2 regions of the Xanthomonas sp. NCPPB 1132 genome follow, and region 2 is predicted to be linked to the other one. Evidence: predicted binding sites of a transcription regulator. Region 2 holds the regulator's gene; the other holds the start of a gene.

Region 1 (6,886 bases), 2.3 Mb from region 2:
CAGCAGGTGGTTGTCGCGCATCTTGGCGATCGCCGCCAGCACCCGCCGCGCGAAACCGGCGCGGTCGGTGGAGAGGTTCTTCTCGTACACCGACAGCACTTCCAGCAACTGCGCCTCGTCGACCACCGCGCGCTCGCCGCGGGTGTCGGCCTCGGCCAGTTGCTGGCGCAGAAACAGCAGCAGCACCGACTCGATGAAGGTCAGCGGCGCGGTGCGCAGCAGCGCCGGGGTCTCCAGTTCGCCGGTGTCGGCCTGGCGCGCGAACGCCACGCCGCCGTCGCGGTCCAGCACCAGTTCCAGGAACAGTTCGCTCAGCACGCGGCGGATCGCCGCCTCGTGGCGCAGCAGCGCCGGCCACAGCGGGCCGTGCCGGTAGGCATCGACGCTGGGGCCGGACAGCAACTGGCACAGCGCGCGCCGCGCCTCCAGCGGCAGGCTGCCGCTGTCGCCGGCGAACAGCGCGGTGCCGCCATCAGCCGCAGCGGACGTGGCGGCGGCCGCGGCGACATCGCCGGCATCGGCGTCGTGGCCGTGGAATTCGTCAGACCAGCTCATTGCGTTTTTCCTTGGTGAACCACACCAGCGGGATACGTGCGCGCCGGACCTGGCCGTCGCCGCCCTCCCATTGCACCGCTTCCCATTCGCCGTCGACGACCACGCCGTGGCGGGTGCCCAGCGCCAGGTAGCCGATCACGCTGCCCAGGCCCTGCGCCGCCGGGCGCTGCCGCAGCGCCTCGCCGATGCTCAGTTGCGGCTGCCGGCCGAGCAGGTCGTGCAGGTCGTTGCGCAGGCCGCGCAGGTCGATCTCCGACTGCGCCACCAGGTCGCCGACGCTGTCCAGCGAGATCGTCGCCGCCTCGGCCGCCTGCACCCGCCCGTCCACCTGCTGGCTGCGCGGGTCGTGCAGGCGCCACTGCGACAGCGAGCGCAGCCGCGCGCTGCTCAGCGGCAGCACATAGCCGGTGGCCGCGGTGGCATGCAGGTGGTCGCGCAACTGCAGCGCCTCGCCCTGCGCCTGCTTCAGCAACTGGTTGAGCCGGCGCTGTTCCAGGTAACCGCGGCTCTGCACGAAGCCGCGCAGGCTGCGCGCGAAATGCTGCATCACCTCGTGTACCTGGCCGCCGCGTTCGAGCAGGGTGCCGGTGAGCCCGCGCAGGAAGGCGCGTTCGTGGCGGTCCAGGCGGCGGGCGAAGCCACGCGCCAGCAGCGCCTCCAGCGCCGCGTCCAGCTGCACGCTCTGCTCGGCATCGTTGAGCAGGCTCCAGAACGCCTGGAAACTGCGCCCGGCCTCGCTCTCGCCGATCACGTCGATGCCGGCGAACAGCTTCTCCAGCACGTCGCCGCGCGCGCCCTCGTCGTCGATGATGCGCTCGCGGAACTCGCGGTTGAGCCGCTCGAAATCGTCGCGGACGCGGCGGAAATCCTCGGTCAGGTCGTCGGACAGGCGGATGATGTCGCGGGTGCGCTCCAGCGCGCGCTTGCCGTCCAGCGCAGCCAGCTTGCCGGCGGCCACGCGCTCGATCTCCGCGTCCAGGCGCTCGCGCTCGGCGCGCAGCGCGGCCAGGCGCGCGTCCGGATCGGTCTCGGTCTGCCCGGCCAGTTGCACCAGCTGCTGGATCACCAGCGACAGCCGGCTTTCGGTGGCCACGCTGGCGCTGTCGCGCACGCCGGCGATGAAGCGGATGGCCTGCGCCGCCTGCCGCGACAGTTCGTATTCTTCCTGCGCGTCGCCCTCGGGCAGGCGCCGCTCCAGCCAGCCCTGCGCCAGCCAGTGCGCCACGTAGGCCTGGGCGGTGCGCGGCAGTTCGCGCGACAGCTCGTCGTCCTTTAGCGCATCGAGCTGGCGCTGCAGGCGTTCGTGCAGCACATCGGCCGGCAGCCGCCGCTGGGCGTCGCCCAGCAGGGTCTGCAGCAGGCCGATCAGCTCCGGGGCATGGTCGGCGGCGAGCAGCTTCCACAACGGCTGTTCGCGCAACTGGCGATAGCCGGCGATCCGGACATGCGGCTTCATGCAGGAACCGACCGCCACCGCATCCGCAGACTCAGCGCACGCGCTCGATGAAGCGCAGGAACTCGGCGCGGGTGCGCGCGTCCTCGCGGAAGGTACCGAGCATCTTCGAAGTGACCATGCTGACGCCGCGCTTGTGGATGCCGCGGGTGGTCATGCACTCGTGCGCGCCTTCCACCACCACGCCCACGCCCAGCGGCTGCAGCACGTCCTGGATGCACTGGGCGATCTGCGCGGTCATCTTCTCCTGCACCTGGAAGCGCCGCGCATAGGCCTCGACCACGCGCGCCAGCTTGCTGATGCCCACCACCTTGCCGCGCGGCAGGTAGCCGACGTGGACCTTGCCGATGATCGGCGCCATGTGGTGTTCGCAGTGGCTTTCGTACTCGATGTCGCGCAGCACGATCAGCTCGTCGTAGCCGGCCACTTCCTCGAAGGTGCGCAGCAGGTACTCGCGCGGGTCGGCGCGGTAGCCGCTGAACCAGTCGCCATAGGCCTCGGCCACGCGTCGCGGGGTGTCCAGCAGGCCCTCGCGGGTCGGATCCTCGCCGGCCCAGCGCAGCAGGGTGCGCACCGCGTCTTCGGCCTGCGCCTGGGTCACCGGGGAAGTGGAGTTGTTGTCTGGATCGGCCATGGGGGGAACGCCCGTGAGGGGGCTGCATGGTACCCGAGTCGCCTCGCAGCCGCCGCATGGCGGCGCCCGCGCGGCGGGGCGACCCGGCCGACGCGGGGTGCGCCGTTCAGCGTGCGTCCGCGCCAAGCCCGGGCGGCACGTGCACCGCGCGGGCCGCCACCGCGCCGGTCAGCGCCGGCGCGCGTGCATCTCGCCTTCGTGGTCCAGCCAGTTGCTGCCCTTGTTGGTCAGGAAGAACACGTACACCAGCAGCGACACCGCGATCACCGCCGTGGCGTACCAGACGAAGGTGGTGACGTGGCCGGTCTTCAGCGAGGCCTGGTACAGCAGCGGCGCGGTGCCACCGAAGGCCGAATTGGCCAGCGCATAGCCCAGGCCCACGCCCAGCGCGCGGATGTGGGTGGGGAACAGCTCGGCCTTCACCACCGCGTTGATCGAGGTGTAGCCGGTGAGGATGACGAAGCCGGCGGTGAGGATGGCGAAGGCGCTCAGCCAGTCGCTCTGCTTCGGCAGCTCCAGCACCAGGAACCAGGTGTAGAGCACGCCGCCGATGCCGAAGAACACCAGCAGGGTCTTGCGCCCGATCAGGTCCGACAACCAGCCGCCCACCGGCTGCATCAGCATCAGCACGATCAGCGCGGCCAGGTTGATGATGGTGCCGGCCATCACGTCGTCGCCAGCGAAGGCGGTCTGGATCATCTTCGGCCCGGTCACCGAGTAGGTATAGAAGGCCACGGTGCCGCCGGCGGTGATCAGGAAGCACAGCAGCAGCGGGCGCCACTGGTGCACGAACAGCTCGCGCAGCGAGCCGGAAGACCTGTCCTTGCCCTGCTTGGCCGCGGCAATGGATTCGGAGGTCAGCGACTCGTCCATCGTGCGCCGCAGCCAGAAAACCACCAGCGCGCCGATGCCGCCCAGGCCGAAGGCCACGCGCCAGCCCCATTCGGAAATCTGGCCCTTGTCGAAGAAGTGCAGCATGCCGAACAGCACCGCCTGCGCCAGCACATGGCCGCCGACCAGGGTGACGTAGTGGAACGAGGACAGGAAGCCGCGCCGCCCCGGGATCGCCGCCTCGGACATGTAGGTGGCGCTGGTGCCGTACTCGCCGCCGGTGGCGAAGCCCTGCAGCAGGCGCGCCAGCAGCAGCACCACCGCCGCAGCGCCACCGATGCTGGCCACGGTGGGCGTCACCGCGATCAGGAACGAACAGGCGGCCATCACCGACACCGACACCGTCAGCGCCAGGCGCCGGCCGTAGCGGTCGGCGAAGCGGCCGAAATACCAGGCGCCGATCGGGCGCATCAGGAAGGTCACCGCGAAGATCGCCCACACGTACAGCGTGGCGTTCTTGTCCTCCTTGGAGAAGAACTGCGACTCGAAGTAGGTGGCGAACACCGAGTAGACGTAGACGTCGTACCACTCCACCAGGTTGCCGGCCGAGCCCTTGAGCGTGTTGGACACCGAGCGGCGCAGGCTGCCCGGTGCGGCGGCGGCGGACGGAGAGGTGGATGCACTCATGCGGTGGGCCTCATGGATGGACGTCACGGAGTATAGGCAGGCGCTTGCGAGGATCCTGTCGCGACGGCGGCCACGCCAGGCGTGCGCGCCATGCCCTCATTGCGCCTGCGGCGCGGCGAAGGCCTTGCTGTACATGCCCGAGCGGTCGAAGCAGCAGACCCGCCGCTTGCCCGCAGCGAGCATGTCGCAGGTGCTGGCGATGCGCTTGACCCGCGTCTGCGCCTGCTTGCCCGCGCCGATCCAGAAGATCCAGTCGCGGCGCGCCACGGTGGTCAGCGTGTCCCAGGCCACGCGCGCGGACGGATGCGCGGCCAGCGCGCGTGCCAGGTCGTCGGGCACCGCCGGTTCCGGCTCCACCGCCACCGGCGCGATCTCCAGCGTCACCGTGGCGCCGGGGTCCAGGCCCGCGGCCGCGCGCAAGGCCGGCTCCACCCGCAACCAGTGGCCACCGCGCCCATCCGGCTGCAGCGTCGCCTGGAACGGATGCCCACCGAACTGGCCTTCCACACTGGCCAGGCCGCGCGTCGGCAGGGCCGCGCTGGCCGCCGCGGGCAACCGCAGGAAATACCAGGTCGCGTCGGGCGGTGCGGCCGGACGCAGCAAGGTCGCCTGGAAGCGGATCGGGTCGGCGGTGCCGGTCATGCGCGGACCTTAGCACCGGCCGCGAGCGGTGCCATGCTGCACCTGCGCGCGGCGGTGGCGCGGCACGACCGGGTCCTGCCGGGCAGCAAACGCAGCGCCCTGCCCGCCGCGGACCGCCGCCGTCGGCGCCGCGGACAGGCACCGCGTCACGTTCCCCGCACCGCGCGAGCAGCGCCAAGGCCCCACCCCTTCAGTTCGACCCGGCATCGCCGCTATCCATGCGCCGGCCCGGGGACCAGCGCGATGCGCGCGTCACGCGGGCGCAGGCAACCTGCCTGCCCGTCCGCCGCCACCCACCGTCGATCCCTCTTCCTTCCCCCACTCCCCCGATCCCATGCACGTCCTTTCGCATCTGCGCATCGGCCAGCGCCTCGCGCTCGGCTTCCTCACGATCATCGTGCTGATGGTCCTGCTCACCGTGGTCGGCATCCAGCGCGTCCACAGCATCGACCGGCGGCTCACCGCGATCAACGAGGTCAACAGCGTCAAGCAGCGCTACGCGATCAACTTCCGCGGCAGCGTGCACGACCGCGCCATCGCCCTGCGCGACGTGGTGCTGCTGGACGATGCGGCCAGCCGGCAGGCGACCGAACAGACCATCGACAAGCTGGCCGGCGACTACGCGCGCGCCGCACAGCCGCTCGACGCCCTGCTCGCCGCCTCCACCGACGCCCAGGAAAAAGCGATCCTGCAGCGCATCCAGGGCATCGAGGCGCGCACCATGCCGCTGATCGCGCAGGTGCGGCAACTGCGCGATGCCGGCGACACCGTGCAGGCGCAGGCGCTGCTGCTGCAGCAGGCGCGACCGGCGTTCGTCGACTGGCTGGCCAGCATCAACGCCTTCATCGACCTGCAAGAGGCCAAGAACCGCCAGGCCGCCAAGGAGGCGATGGCCACCGCGCGCGGCTTCGCGTTGCTGATGGTCGGCTGCACCGTGCTGGCGCTGCTGCTGGGCGCGCTGATCGCCCTGCTGCTCACCCGCCGCGTGGTCCGCCCGCTGCGGCAGGCCCTGGGCCTGGCCGAGCGCATCGGCGCCGGCGATCTGAGCAGCCCGGACACCGCCACCACCCACGACGAGGCCGGGCAGTTGCTGCGCGCCATGCAGCAGATGCAGCGGCGCCTGCACGAGGTGATTTCCGCGCAACGCGAGATGGCCGCGCGCCACGACGCCGGCGCCATCAGCTACCGCATGGACGTGCAGCGCTTCCCCGGCGAGTACGGGCGCATGGTCGCCGACACCAATGCGCTGGTCGATGCGCACGTGCAGACCCAGCTGCGCATCACCGAGGTGATGGGCCGCTACGCCATCGGCGACCTCAGCCAGGACATCGCCCAGTACCCTGGCGAGAAGGCCGCGATCACCGCGGCGATGCAGCAGGTCAAGCAGAACCTGCACGCGATCAACGTGCAGATCCAGACCCTGGCCGAAGCCGCCTGCGCCGGCAACTTCGCCCACCGCGGCCAGCCGGAGAGGTTCGAGCACGCCTTCCGCACCATGGTCGAGAACCTCGACACCATGATGGCCACCGCCGACGCCAACCTGGCCAAGTTCTCGGCACTGCTGCGCTGCATCGCCGATGGCGACCTCACCGTGCGCATGAGCGGCAACTTCCATGGCGTGTTCGCCACCATGCGCGACGATGCCAACAGCACCGTGCACCGCCTCACCGACATCGTCGCGCACATCCAGCGCACCACCAACAGCATCGGCTTCGCCGCCGAGGACATCGCCAGCGGCAACCAGGAGCTGGCCAAGCGCAGCGAGCAGCAAGCGGCCAGCCTGGAAGAGACCGCCGCCTCGATGGAGGAACTGACCTCCACGGTGAAGCAGAACGCCGAGCACGCCCAGCGCGCCAACCAGCTGGCGCTGGGCGCGGCCGGCGTGGCCAGGGAAGGGCGCGACGTGGTCGGCCAGGTGGTGGCGACCATGGACGGCATCCAGGCCGCCTCCCGGCGCATCGCCGACATCATCGCGGTGATCGACGGCATCGCCTTCCAGACCAACATCCTCGCCCTCAACGCCGCGGTGGAAGCCGCGCGCGCCGGCGAGCAGGGCAAGGGCTTCGCGGTGGTGGCCGCGGAGG
Region 2 (6,886 bases):
GCGCAGATGAACACGCGCAAAGTGATGGACATGATCAAGCACGGGCTCGGCGCCCCGGTGATCGTGTTGCTGATGCTGGCGATGGTGGTGGTGCCGCTGGCCGCCCCGGTGCTGGACGCCCTGTTCACCTTCAACATCGCCATCTCGCTGATGGTGCTGCTGGCGGTGGTGTACGTGAAGCGGCCGCTGGAGTTCAGCATCTTCCCGATCGTGCTGCTGATGACCACGATGCTGCGCCTGGCGCTGAACGTGGCCTCCACCCGCGTGATCCTGATCAACGGCCAGGGCGGCCACGGCGCGGCCGGCAAGGTGATCGAGGCCTTCGGCGAATTCGTGATCGGCGGCAACTATGCGGTCGGCATCGTGGTGTTCGCGATCCTCACCATCATCAACTTCGTGGTCATCACCAAGGGCGCCGGACGCGTGTCGGAAGTGACCGCGCGCTTCATCCTCGACGCCATGCCCGGCAAGCAGATGGCGATCGACGCCGACCTCAACGCCGGCCTGCTGACCCGCGAGGAAGCCAAGGCCCGCCGCGAGGAAGTGCGCGAGGAAGCGGACTTCTACGGCTCGATGGACGGCGCCAGCAAGTTCATCCGCGGCGACGCCATCGCCGGCATCCTGATCCTGTTCATCAACCTGATCGGCGGCATGGCGGTCGGCGTCCTGCAGCACGGCATGCCGGTGGCGCAGGCCGCCTCCACCTACACCCTGCTGTCGATCGGCGACGGCCTGGTCGCGCAGCTGCCGGCACTGCTGGTGTCCTCGGCGGTGGCGATGCTGGTCACCCGTGCCTCGCGTTCGCAGGACATGGGCGCCTCGATGATGGGCCAGGTGTTCGGCCAGCATAAGGCGCTGGCGGTGGCCGCGGCGATCCTGGGCCTGGTCGGCCTGATCCCGGGCATGCCCAACGTCGCTTTCTTGACGCTGGCGCTGATCCTGGGCGTGCTGGCCTGGAAGATGTGGAAGCGCAGCCTGCAGCCGACCCCGGCCGCCGCCGAGGCGGCGCCGCAGGCTGCGGCCGCGGCCCAGGCCAACGCCGAACTGGGCTGGGACGAACTGCGCCCGATCGACCCGCTGGGCCTGGAAGTGGGCTACCGGCTGATCCCGCTGGTGGACAAGGCCCAGGGCGGCGAGTTGATGGCGCGGATCAAGGGCGTGCGCCGCAAGCTGACCCAGGACATCGGCTTCCTGGTGCCGCCGGTGCACATCCGCGACAACCTGGAACTGCCGGCCAACGCCTACCGCCTGCTGGTGCATGGCGTGCCGGTGGCCACCGCCGACATCCACCCGGACCGCGAACTGGCGCTGGACCCGGGCGGCGCGCTGGGCAAGATCGACGGCATTCCCGGCAAGGACCCGGCGTTCGGCCTGGATGCGATCTGGATCCAGCCGCACCTGCGCGCCCAGGCCGAGACCATGGGCTACACCGTGGTCGACCCGGCCACGGTGATCGCCACCCACCTTTCGCACCTGATCCGCGAGCACGCCCCGGAACTGCTCGGCCACGAGGAAGTGCAGCAGCTGCTGGCGACCCTGGCCAAGAGCGCGCCCAAGCTGGTCGAGGACCTCACCCCCAAGGCGCTGCCGCTGTCGGTGGTGGTGCGGGTGCTGCAGAACCTGCTGATCGAGAAGATCCCGGTGCGGCAGCTGCGCAAGATCGTCGAGGCCCTGGTCGAGCACGCCCCACAGAGTCAGGAACCCGGCGCGCTCACCGCCGCGGTGCGCAACGCCCTGGGCCGGTTCATCGTCCAGGAGATCGCCGGCATGGCCCCGGAACTGCCGGTGTTCACCCTGGCCCCGCAATTGGAACGTGTCTTGCAGGACTCTACCCAGGGCAACGGCGCGGCGCTGGAACCCGGACTGGCCGAGCGCTTGCACCAAAGTCTGGCGGACTGCGTGAGCAAGCAGGAGGCGCGCAACGAACCGGCCGTGGTGCTGGTCCCGGCGCAGGTCCGCGCCGCCCTCGCCCGCCTGGTCCGCCACAGCGTCCCCGCGCTGTCGGTCCTGTCCTACAGCGAAGTGCCGGAGGACAAGCGGCTGAAGCTGGTGGGGACGATCAGTTGAGATGACGGGAATCGGGAACAGGGAATGGGGAATCGCACCCTTGCCCCGGCAGCGGAGAGAGCAATGAACACGATCACGAAAAACCAGACACGACACCGCGGCCCGCCACGTATCGGCACCGATCACGCATCCATTCCCCATTCCCCATTCCCCATTCCCGGCTCCCACCCATGAAGATCAAACGCTTTGTCGCCCCCGACATGCGCACCGCCTTCCGGATGGTGCGCGACGAGCACGGGCCGGATGCGGTGATCCTGTCCAATCGGCGTACCGACGAGGGCATCGAGATCGTCGCCGCCAGCAACTACGACGAGGCCCTGGTGCAGCGGGCGCTGGATGCGGTGCGCCCGGACGAGGCGCCGCGCGCCGCGGCCGCGCAGGCAGCGGCCGCTCCCGCCCCGCGCGCTGCACGGAGCGACAGCGCCGCCGCCAGCCCGGCGATGGCGATGATGGCCGCGATCAGCGAGCGCCGCGGCAGTGCCGCGCCGGCCGCTCCCGCCGCACGGCCGCTGACCCAGCCGGCCGCCCTGGCCGCCTCGGCGATGCCCGCCGCGGCCGCCCCGGCTGCCGCCGCACGCCAGGCCGCCCCGGCCAAGGCCGCGGCACCGGTCACCGGCCGCGCCGACTTCAGCATCCCCGAGGACGTGTTCCGCAACGCCCCGATCAGCGTACCCATGCCCAGCCCGTTCGCCGCCGCAACCCCGGCCCCGGCCCCGGCCGCGGAGGCCATGCCGGCCTGGCGCGACGACGTCGCCGCGGTGGCGCTGACCCCGCTGGCGAGCCCGAGCACGGCTCCGGCCCCGGCCGCGCCGAGCGTGGCCAAGGCCGACGCGCCGGCCGCTGCCGGAATCCCGGCGGCCGCCACGCTGGCGGCGGTGCCGACCTTCCCCGCCCCGCAGAACGACGAACAATTGACGCAGCTGCGCGACGAACTGGCGCTGATGCGGCAGATGATCGAGCGCGAGATGAACCGCCTCACCGACGAGCGCCTGCGCGGCTCGCCGGTGCGCGCCCAGGCGCTGGAGCTGATGGACGACTACGGCTTCGACAGCGGCATCACCCGCGACGTGGTCATGCAGATCCCCGCCGACCTGGAGCTGCACCGCGGCCGCGGGCTGATGCTGGGCCTGCTCTCCAAGCGCCTGCCGATCGCCGCGCTGGACCCGCTCGAGGAAGGCGGCGTGATCGCCCTGATCGGCCCGACCGGCGCCGGCAAGACCACCACCATCGCCAAGCTGGCCTCGCGCTTCCTGGAGCGCCATGCCGCCCGCGACGTGGCCCTGGTCACCACCGACACCATCCGCGTCGGCGGCCGCGAACAGTTGCACAGCTACGGCCGCCAGCTCGGCATCGCCGTACACGAGGCCGACAGCGACGCCGCGCTGCAGCAGCTGCTGGAGCGGCTGGCCGACTACAAGCTGGTGCTGATCGACACCGCCGGCATGGGCCAGCGCGACCGCGCCCTGGCTGCCCAGCTGCACTGGCTGCGCGCCTCGCGGGTGGTCCGATCCTTACTGGTACTCCCCGCCAACGCCCATTTCTCCGACCTGGACGAGGTGGTGCGCCGGTTCGCCGGCGCCGACCCACAGGGGGTCATCATGACCAAGTTGGACGAGACCGGGCGGTTCGGCAGTGCCTTGTCGGTGGTCGTGGACCACCGCCTCCCCATCACCTGGGTGACCGATGGACAGCGTGTGCCGGACGACCTGCACCGCGCCAACGCCGCCAGCCTGGTATTGCGCCTTGAAGATTTGCGGCGCGCTGCCGATAAGCCCTGTACTCCGGAGCAGACCCATGCCGTCGCGTGACTACGTCAATCTGACCAATGCCTTCCCCCTGTCGGCGACGCGCAGCGAACCGCTGGGTCCGGTGCGCACCATCGCCGTGACCGGCGGCAAGGGCGGCGTGGGCAAGACCAACATCTCGGTGAACCTGTCCATGGCGCTGGCCGACATGGGCAAGCGCACCCTGCTGCTGGACGCCGACCTGGGCCTGGCCAATGTCGACGTGCTGCTGGGGCTGACCCCCAAGTTCACCGTGGCCGACCTGGTGGCCGGGCGCTGCACCCTGGAAGAGGTGCTGATCGACATGCCCAACGGGCTGATGGTGGTGCCCGCCGCCTCCGGCCGCCGCTACATGGCCGAGCTGCCGCCGGCCCAGCACGTGGGCCTGGTCAACGTGTTCTCGGAACTGCAGCGCGAGCTGGACGTAATGATCGTCGACACCGCCGCCGGCATCACCGACAGCGTGCTGACCTTCTGCCAGGCCGCGCAGGACGCGGTGGTGGTGGTCTGCGACGAGCCGGCCTCGATCACCGACGCCTACGCCCTGATCAAGGTCCTCTCGCGCGAGCGCGGGGTGGACCGGGTGCAGATCGTCGCCAACATGGTCCGCGACCTCAACGAAGGCCGCCTGCTGTACGACAAGCTCAGCCGGGTCTGCGAGAAGTTCCTCGGCGATGTGTCGCTGAACTACCTGGGCTGCGTGCCGCAGGACGACTGGCTGCGCCTGTCGGTGCAGCGCCAGCAGCCGGTGGTCAAGGCCTACCCGTCCAGCCCGTCGGCGCAGGCGATCTCCGAGATCGCCCGGCGCACCGCGCGCTGGCAGGCGCCGACCGCCCCGCGCGGCAACGTCGAGTTCTTCGTCGAACGCATCATCCAGCGCGGGGTGGCCGCATGAACGCCGCCGCCCACTACCGCGCCGTCCAGCGCAACAGCGCCAACGACTACATCACCCAGCACTCGGACCTGGTCCGGCGCATCGCCCACCACCTGGCGGCGCGGCTGCCGGCCAGCGTCGAGATCGACGATCTGATCCAGGCCGGCATGATCGGCCTGATCGAGGCCTCGCGCAGCTACGACGCCGAACAGGGCGCCTCGTTCGAGACCTACGCCTCGATCCGCATCCGCGGCGCGATGATCGACGAGATCCGCCGTGGCGACTGGGTGCCGCGCTCGGTGCACCGCCGCGCCCGCGACGCCGCCTCGGCGATCCGCAAGATCGAACAGAGCACCGGCCGCGCCGCCGCCGCCAACGAAGTGGCCGCGGCGATGGACATGCCGCTTCCCGAATACCTGCGTTTGATGGAAGATGCCGCCCGCGGCCAGGTGCTGAGCCTGGAGTCGCGCATCGAGGACCATGGCGAGCTGGATACCATCGCCAAGGGCGGACCCAATCCGCAGCAGATGCTCGAGCGCAGCGAATTCGGCCGCGAGCTGGGCAAGGCGATCGCGCAGTTGCCCGAACGCGAGCAGTTGGTGCTGTCGCTGTACTACGAGCAGGAATTGAACCTCAAGGAAATCGGCGCGGTGCTCGGGGTCAGCGAGTCGCGCGTGTGTCAGATCCATGGCCAGGCCACGGTACGGTTGCGCGGACGCCTGAAGGCGTTCGAGGTCGCCGATGCCGGTCTGGAAGACGAAGAATAGGAACCCTCAGGAGTCAGTGGTGAACAAGAACATGCGGATTTTGATCGTGGACGATTTCTCGACGATGCGACGCATCGTCAAGAATCTGCTCGGCGATCTGGGCTTCACCAATACCGCCGAGGCCGAAGACGGCAACAGCGCCCTGGCCGCGCTGCGCTCGGCGCCGTTCGAGTTCGTGGTCACCGACTGGAACATGCCGGGCATGACCGGCATCGATCTGCTGCGCAACATCCGCGCCGACGACAAGCTCAAGCACCTGCCGGTGCTGATGGTCACCGCCGAGGCCAAGCGCGAGCAGATCATCGAGGCCGCGCAGTGCGGCGTGAACGGCTACATCATCAAGCCGTTCACCGCGCAGACGCTGCAGGAGAAGCTGGGCAAGATCTTCGAACGCCTGGGAGCGACCGCCTAAATGGAAGCCACCGCCGAACGTACCGCCCTGATCGAACGCCTGCAAGGCGCGCTGGACGCGCTGGAAAACGGCGACGAGGCCGGCTGGCGCAGGGAGATCGACACCCTCGCCGCCTGGCGCACGCGGCCGATGATGCAGGGCCTGAGCCGGCTCGCGCGCGATCTTGGGCAGGCGCTCGGCGAACTGCCGGTGGTGCCCAGCGAGGCCGGCGAGCTGGACGACGCCTGCTCGCGCCTGGACCACGTGGTGGAGATGACCGAACAGGCCAGCCACCGCACCCTGGACCTGGCCGAGGAATGCCGTGCGCTGGCCGACCAGCTCGCCGCCGGCGGCCTCAGCGGCGACCAGGGCGAGATCCTCGACAAGATCCGCCACAACCTCACCGAAATGGCCCTGGCGCAGAGCTTCCAGGACCTGACCGGGCAGATCATCCGCCGCGTTGCCGGCATCGTGCGCCGCGTGCACGAGGGCTTCGGCGCGTTGGGTCTGCCGCCGAAGGAAGAAAACAGGAAGGCCGACGGCAGCCTGGCCGGCCCGGCCCTGCCCGGCCTGGACCGCCACGGCGTGTCGCAGCACGACGCCGACGACCTGCTGTCCGGACTAGGACTGTAACTTTATGAGCGCCGTACCCGACGACATCGCTGCCGACTTCATCATCGAGGCCCAGGAAATCCTGGACCGGCTCGGCGAGCAGTTGGTGTCGCTGGAGCAGGCGCCCGAGGACAGCGGCCAGCTCAACGCCGTGTTCCGCGGTTTCCACACGCTCAAGGGCGGCGCCGGCTTCCTGGCGATCAACGCCATGGTCGAGCTGTGCCACGCCGCGGAGGAAACCCTGGGCATGGCCCGCGCCGGCCAGGCCACCCTGCAGGCGCGGCACTTCGACGCCGCCCAGCAGTCGCTGGACTACCTGCAGTCGATGCTCGACGCCTTCGGCAGCGGCCAGGAGCCGCCGCGCGCGCCGCCGGAGCTGATCGCGCAGTTC

What was found. Region 2 encodes FliA, which starts transcription of late flagellar genes. Its sites were predicted from a motif close to TAAAGTTTNNCNNNCNNNGGCCGATAA; they were not measured.
Region 1: a site for FliA is predicted at 4,992-5,018, ahead of AC1G9L_RS00770 (methyl-accepting chemotaxis protein). Genes of this name have one in related genera too.

Annotation. Positions count from the first base shown of each region.
Region 1 is NZ_CM152819.1:165,874-172,759, reverse strand. It holds gene AC1G9L_RS00795 (DUF4194 domain-containing protein) at 1-555, opposite strand, end outside; gene AC1G9L_RS00790 (DUF3375 domain-containing protein) at 542-2,011, opposite strand; gene folE (GTP cyclohydrolase I FolE) at 2,043-2,642, opposite strand; gene AC1G9L_RS00780 (MFS transporter) at 2,811-4,160, opposite strand; gene AC1G9L_RS00775 (YdeI/OmpD-associated family protein) at 4,257-4,802, opposite strand; gene AC1G9L_RS00770 (methyl-accepting chemotaxis protein) at 5,137-6,886, shown strand, end outside.
Region 2 is NZ_CM152819.1:2,508,241-2,515,126, reverse strand. It holds gene flhA (flagellar biosynthesis protein FlhA) at 7-2,067, shown strand; gene flhF (flagellar biosynthesis GTPase FlhF) at 2,238-3,875, shown strand; gene AC1G9L_RS10610 (MinD/ParA family ATP-binding protein) at 3,862-4,746, shown strand; gene AC1G9L_RS10605 (RNA polymerase sigma factor FliA) at 4,743-5,492, shown strand; gene cheY (chemotaxis response regulator CheY) at 5,512-5,904, shown strand; gene AC1G9L_RS10595 (protein phosphatase CheZ) at 5,905-6,516, shown strand; gene AC1G9L_RS10590 (chemotaxis protein CheA) at 6,521-6,886, shown strand, end outside.